DNA from 2 places in the Bittarella massiliensis (ex Durand et al. 2017) genome. Region 1 is predicted to be linked to the other one. Evidence: riboswitches for the same ligand, from Rfam matches in the RefSeq annotation. Region 1 holds a riboswitch; the other holds the start of a gene.

Evidence for each region. Region 1 has a riboswitch for lysine ahead of asd (aspartate-semialdehyde dehydrogenase). Riboswitches for the same ligand answer to the same signal wherever they lie in the genome.
Region 2: another riboswitch for lysine. It lies ahead of GT748_RS03705 (APC family permease); the one in region 1 lies ahead of asd (aspartate-semialdehyde dehydrogenase).

The regions. Positions count from the first base shown of each region.
Region 1 covers NZ_WWVY01000005.1:11,803-15,204, forward strand. Annotated here, with positions in the region: gene GT748_RS07115 (4Fe-4S dicluster domain-containing protein) at 1-433, shown strand, start outside; gene queA (tRNA preQ1(34) S-adenosylmethionine ribosyltransferase-isomerase QueA) at 508-1,539, opposite strand; lysine riboswitch at 1,616-1,790, shown strand; gene asd (aspartate-semialdehyde dehydrogenase) at 1,931-3,010, shown strand; gene dapA (4-hydroxy-tetrahydrodipicolinate synthase) at 3,068-3,402, shown strand, end outside.
Region 2 covers NZ_WWVY01000002.1:562,670-566,071, reverse strand. Annotated here, with positions in the region: gene GT748_RS03710 (amidohydrolase) at 1-462, opposite strand, end outside; gene GT748_RS03705 (APC family permease) at 464-1,918, opposite strand; lysine riboswitch at 2,012-2,178, opposite strand; gene GT748_RS03700 (DUF4352 domain-containing protein) at 2,276-3,211, shown strand; gene GT748_RS03695 (HAD family hydrolase) at 3,224-3,402, shown strand, end outside.

The sequences.
Region 1 (3,402 bases):
TCAGTCGCGGGCCATCGCCCCCAAGGAGTCGGTGCGGGAGGAGACAGCCACCTGCGGCAGTGAACTCTCCCAGTGGCCGGTGCAGATCAAACTGGCCCCGGTGGGCGCCCCCTATTTTGACGGGGCGGACCTGCTGATTGCAGCCGACTGTACCGCCTATGCCTACGGCGATTTCCACCGGCGCTTTATCCGGGGAAAGATCACCCTCATCGGTTGCCCCAAACTGGACGAGGGGGACTACGCGGAAAAGCTCACCGAGATTTTGGCCCGAAACAACATCCACAGCCTTCAGGTGGTGCGGATGGAGGTCCCCTGCTGCGGCGGGATAGAGCAGGCGGTCAGACGGGCGCTGAAGGGCTGCGGCAAGGAGATCCCCTGCTGGGTGACGGTGATTTCCACCGAGGGAGAGGTGCTGGCCGAGCACCGCTGCTGATGCCTTTCTCCAACAGAAAGAGTGCGGTCCCCCACAGGCGGGGGACCGCATTCTTTTGCGTTGATGCGAGAGGGTCAGAGGATGAACATGGCGTCGCCAAAACTGTAAAAGCGGTATTTTTCCTCCACTGCCACCTGGTAGGCGTGCAGTACATTCTCCCGCCCGGCGAGGGCGCTCACCAGCATGATGAGGGTGCTTTCGGGCAGGTGGAAGTTGGTGATGAGCCCGTCGATGACCCCGAACTGATAGCCGGGGTAGATGAAGATGTCGGTGTCGTCGGAAAAGGCCATCAGTCTGCCGTTTTTCTGGTAGCAGGACTCGAGGGTGCGGGTGCTGGTGGTCCCCACCGAAATGACCCGGTGCCCTTCCGCCTTGCAGCGCTCGATGATGTCGACGGTCTCCTGGGGGATGACGTAGTGCTCGGTGTGCATCTTGTGCTCGAGCACATTCTCCTCCTTCACCGGGCGAAAGGTGCCCAGCCCCACATGGAGGGTGACCGAGGCGATGATGACCCCCTTGTCACGGAGGGTCTGCAGCAGCTCGTCGGTGAAGTGGAGGCCGGCGGTGGGGGCGGCGGCAGAGCCCCGCTCCCTGGCGTAGACGGTCTGGTAGCGCTCGCTGTCCTCAAGCTCCTCGTGGATGTAGTGGGGCAGCGGCATCTGGCCGATTTGGTCGAGGAGGTTGTAGAAGTCCTCGCCCTTGCAGTCAAAGGAGATGACCCGGTTGCCGTCGTCCCGCACCTCGGTGATCTCGCCGGTGAGCAGCCCTTCGCCAAAGGTGAGGCGGACGCCGGTCTTCAGCTTGCGGCCGGGTTTGACCAGGCACTCCCAGCGGGTGACGGGGCCCAACTGTTTGAGCAGCAGCACCTCGCCCTTGGCCCCGGTGTCGGACTTCTGGCCGTAGAGACGGGCGGGCAGGACCCGGGAGTCGTTGACCACCAGTACGTCGCCGGGCTCGAGCAGCTCGACGATGTCGTAAAAGTGGCGGTGGGTGATCGCGCCGGTGCGGCGGTCAAGCTGCATGAGCCGGGAGTGGTCCCGGGGATAGATGGGGGTTTGGGCAATGCGCTCTTCGGGCAGGTCATAATAAAAATCGCTTTTTCGCAGCATGGCAAGTCCAGTCCTTTGCTTTTCAAATTGACAGATACGGGTGCGGGTGTTATGATAGGGGCAACTGAATATAGATAAAGATAGAGGTGCGGTTTTGATCAGTACCGCCGGCTAGGCGCCAAGCCGCAAACGCCGGTGGGAAAGGCAACGCCGCCGAAGGGGACGCCTTTGGCATAGGGGCCCCTGGGCGCAGGCCTGAACAAGGCTGCGACTGTCATCATGTGACATGGTGGAGAGCTATCGGATCTGGCTCTGTGTGCCTGCAAAGACGCGGCCGCAGAAGCTCCATACCTTTCTATTATATTGCATGCTATGCCGGTTTTCAACCGGTTTTTTCTTTTTCTGTAGGAAGGGATCGAGAAGGCACAAGGAGAAGGAGGAAATTGTGATGAGAGAATTTCAAGTGGGCGTTGTCGGCGCGACAGGGATGGTCGGCCAGCGCTTTATCACCCTGTTGGAGGGGCACCCCTGGTTTCACCTAAAGGTGCTGGCGGCCTCTGCCCGCTCGGCGGGAAAGACCTATGAAGAGGCGGTGGGCAGCCGCTGGGCCATGAGCGCCCCCATGCCCGAGTCGGTCAAGTCGATGCGGGTGCTCGACGCCGAAAAGGACATCGACGAGATCACCCACCAGGTGGACTTTGTCTTCTGCGCCGTCAACATGAAAAAAGATGAGATCAAGGCCCTGGAAGAAGCCTATGCCAAGCGGGAGTGCCCGGTCATCTCCAACAACTCGGCCCACCGCGGGGTGGCCGACGTGCCGATGATCGTGCCGGAAATCAATCCCGAGCACGCCGCTGTCATCGAGGCGCAGCGGGCCCGCCTGGGCACCAAGCGGGGCTTTGTGGCGGTCAAGTCCAACTGCTCGCTGCAGAGCTATGTGCCCGCCATCCACCCCCTGATGGACTTTGGGGTCACCAAGGTGCTGGCCTGCACCTATCAGGCCATCTCCGGCGCGGGCAAGACCTTTGAGACCTTCCCCGACATTGTGGACAACGTGATCCCCTTTATCGGTGGCGAGGAGGAGAAGAGCGAGCAGGAGCCCCTGAAGATTTGGGGCAAGATCGAGGGCGGCGAGATCGTCAACGCCGAGGGGCCCTCCATCACCACCCAGTGCCTGCGGGTGCCGGTGTCCGATGGACACACCGCCGCGGTCTTTGTCTCCTTTGCCAAAAAGCCCACCGTCGAGGAGATCAAGGCGCGCTGGGCGGCCTTTGCCGGGGAGCCGCAGGAGCTGGACCTCCCCTCCGCCCCCAAGCAGTTCCTCCACTATTTTGAAGAGAGCGACCGCCCCCAGGCCAAGTTGGACCGCAACCTGGAAAACGGGATGGCGGTCTCCATCGGCCGCCTGCGGGAGGACACCCAGTACGACTACAAATTTGTCTGCCTCTCCCACAACACCCTGCGTGGGGCCGCTGGCGGCGCGGTGCTGATGGCGGAGCTGTTGGCCGCCAAGGGCTATTTGGACTGATTGGCAAAGCCGCAGAGGCGCGGCCTTTGCGCTTTTTGACTGGGAGGAGTGTCACCGATGAAGAAAACTGTATTTACCGGCGCCGGTGTGGCCATTGTGACCCCATTTTTAGAGGACGGCCAGGTCAACTACCCCAAACTGGGGGAGCTCATTGACTGGCAGATCGAGAGCGGCACCGACTGCATCGTCACCTGCGGGACCACCGGCGAATCCGCCGCCATGAGCCACGAGGAGCACATGGACGTGGTGCGCTACACCGTAAAAAAGGTGGCCGGCCGGGTGCCGGTGGTGGCCGGTGCGGGCAGCAACGACACCGCTGTGGCGGTGGAGCTGTCCAAACTCAGCAAAGAGGCGGGGGCCGACGCCCTGCTGCACGTCACCCCCTACTACAA
Region 2 (3,402 bases), on a different contig from region 1:
GGCCAGGGAGTTGGCGGTGACCGCGTGGCCGCAGGCCCGCTCCAGCACCAGGGGGTACTCGGTGGTGATCTCGTCCAGGTCGTGGCGGTCCATCATCCGGGCCTCGTCGGTGAAGTAGTCCTGGTTCCAGCCCGAGCCGTGGAGGAAGGTCCCCTTGGGCGGCTGGGTGCGGGCGATGAAGTCGCGGGCGATCTTCTTGACCTCGGCCATGGAGGTGCAGCCGTGCACGTCGATGGACTCCAGGTTCTCCCCCACGAAGTAGAGGTGCATGTGGCTGTCGTTGAAGCCGGGCACCACGGTGCGGCCCTGGGCGTCGTACTCCCGGGCGCCGGCGGGGGCGGCGGCCCGGCACTCCTCGTTGGTGCCCACGGCCTTGATGATCCCGTCTTCGATGCAGACGGCCTGGGCGAATCTCTCCCGCTCCAGATAAACTTTTCCGTTGACGATGACGCAGCTGTCCATGTTACGCTTCCTCCTTGTTGTCGGTGGCTTGGGCCTCGGCTTCCGCCCGCTGGGCGGCCAGCACGGCCTCGCGGCTCTTTTTAAACACCAGCTCGTAGAGCAGCAGCCCCACGGCGGGCACAGACAGGCCGATGATGGAGGTGACCGGGGATTCCACCAGGGTGTTGATGAGCAGGCCGATGGTGATGAGAATGACCAGCACCACCATCACCGGGTAGCCCCACACCTTGTAGGGGCGCTCCAGATCGGGGTATTTTTTGCGCAGCCGGATGACCGCGTAGAAGGTCATGGTGTTGAAGAACATCCCGCAGAAGGCCACCAGGCTGGTGAGCTGGCTGAGGTTTTGCATGCACACCAGGACGATGGAGACCACCCCGGAGAGGACGATGGCGAAGACCGGGGTCTTGTATTTGGGGTGCAGCTTGGCCGCGCTCTTGAAGAAGGCGCCGTCGCGGGCCATGGCGTAGTAGGTGCGGGGGAAGACCATGACGCAGCCGTTGAGGGCGCTGAAGATGGCCACGATCATGGTGGAGCCGACGATGATCTTGCCGGCGCTGCCGAAGAGGGTGTTGGCCGCCGCGGTGCCCAGGAAGAGGTCGCCGCTGGCGAGCATGGCGGTGATGGTCTCATAGGGCAGGGTGCGGTAGATGGCGAAGTTGAAGAGGACATAGATGAGCATCACCCCGACGATGGAGAGGATGATGGCCAGGGGCAGGTTGCGCTTGGGGTTTTTGATCTCCTCGCTGATGGTGTTCAGGTTGGTCCAGCCCTCGTAGGCCCAGAGGGTGGCCACCACCCCGAAGGCCACCATCCCGCAGATTTTAAAGAGGGAGGGGGTCCCGGCGATGGCCGGGTCGGGCACCAGCGAGAGGTTGGGGGTCTGCTGGCCCATGAAGATGCCGCAGACGATGATGAGGACGATGGGCAGCAGCTTGAGGACCATGAAGAAGTTTTGGATCCGGCTGCCCAGCTTGATGCCGAAGAGGTTGATGGCGCTGAGGAGCACGATCATCCCGATGGCGATGGCCTTGCAGGCCAGGGGGGAGAGGGGGACCAGGCTGGCGATGGCCTCGGGAAAGGCCACGGCCAGGGCGGCGATGGAGCCCGAGGAGCCGAGGATAAAGTTGGAGAACCCGCTCATAAAGGCCACCCGCTCGCCGTAGGCCTCCCGCAGGTAGACGTAGCCGCCGCCGGCCTTGGGCATCATGGCCCCCAGCTCGGCATAGCAGATGCCGGAGAAGAGGACCACCAGCCCGCCCAGGGCCCAGACCAGCAGGGCCAGCCCCATGCTCATGCCGCTGCGCTGGAGCACGATGCTGCCCAGGTAGAAGATGCCCGAGCCGATCATGATTCCCCCTAGCACCGACACGCCGCCGAAGAGGCCGACCTCCCGCTTGAGCTCGGTCTTTTCAGAGGCCAGCGCCTGGGCCTTGTTGGTGTTTGGTGTTTGGTTCATCTGTGTAACTCCTTTCGGTGTCGTCCCGCCCGCCGGGGCGGGCAAAAAGAAAAAGTTGCACCCCATCAGTGCAACTTTCAAACGAGCAAAGTTATCACCGATAGCGCCTCTGTTAAAAAACAGGAGTCAGGGAGATCTTCTCCCCCTGCCCAACGGCGGGGCGCACCCGCCCAGCCGTTTCGGCGGTTTGGCCTTTTGCCGGGTTCCCAGGGTGTCCCCTCCCGCCGGCTACTCATCCGCACCGCGCCTCTATCAACTTTGTCCTCAGGATACCACACCGGGCCGGACTTGTCCACCGTCTCTTTACAATTTGTTATGACTTTTTTCACAATTCGACACCCGGGGGGAGCGGGGAAAATGAGACCTTTTTCGTTGACAAACCGGGCCCCGGCCGATACACTAAAACAGAAGAGAGAGAAGGGCGGCATCCCTGCCCGCCCCGACGATGAGGAGGAGTTCTCTATGAACGGCTACTACACCCCCCCGACCCAGTCCTACGGCACCACCAGCTGCCCCCAGTGCCGCAACCGGATCCCCGCCGGCAGCCCGGTCTGCCCCTGCTGCGGCTGCCCGGTGGCAGCGGTGCGGGAGCGAAAGTACAAAAACCTGCGCAACACCATCATCGCCGTGGCCTCGGTGGCGGTGGCGGCGGTGCTGGTGGTGTTTTTGTGCTATGGGGCGGTGATCGCGGCGGTCTTTCGCACCGCCCGCAACTACGGTGACGGCGGCTATGGGAACGGCTACCACCACTACCAGGGGGGCTGGGACGACGGCGATACCTACGACTACGGCGACGAGGGCGACGGCGGGAGCTACTTTGACCAGCAGGCCCCCAGCGGCTGGAACAGCGGCGACCACCAAAACCGCCGGACCCCCGACGCCACCCACTACGCGGTGGGGCAGACCGCCAGCTGGGAGGAGATGGAGTTCACCGTCACCGGGGTGCGCGACGGCAGCGAGTACGGCCTGGCCCCCGACGAGGACGACGAGTACCTGGTGGTGCAAATAAAGATCACCAACCACTCGGGAGAGGACCGGCTGCTCTGGCGGCCCGACTTCATCCTGCAGGGGGGCGACGACCTCTTCGAGTTCTCCGAGGACGACGACGCCTACATCACCGACAGCCAGGGCAACCGCCAGGAGCTCTTTACCACCCAGACTTTAGCCGCCGGGCGGACCATCGAGACCACCCTCTGCTACGAGGTGCCCAAGGGCTCGCAGAACCTGGAGCTGACCTACGACAACGACGACTACCTCTACAATCCGCAGCTGCGCTTCGATTTGGGCAGATAGGGGGGAGAGACAGTGCAGAAAGACGGCATCCTCTTTGACTTGGACGGCACCCTCTGGGACGCGGCGGCCCGGGTGGTGGAGTCCTGGAACCTGACCCTGCGGCACTTCCCCGAGGTGGGCCCCATCACCGAGGCCCAGATGAAGGGGGTCATGGGCAAGACCCTGCCCAAGATCGGCGAGGCCCTCTTCAC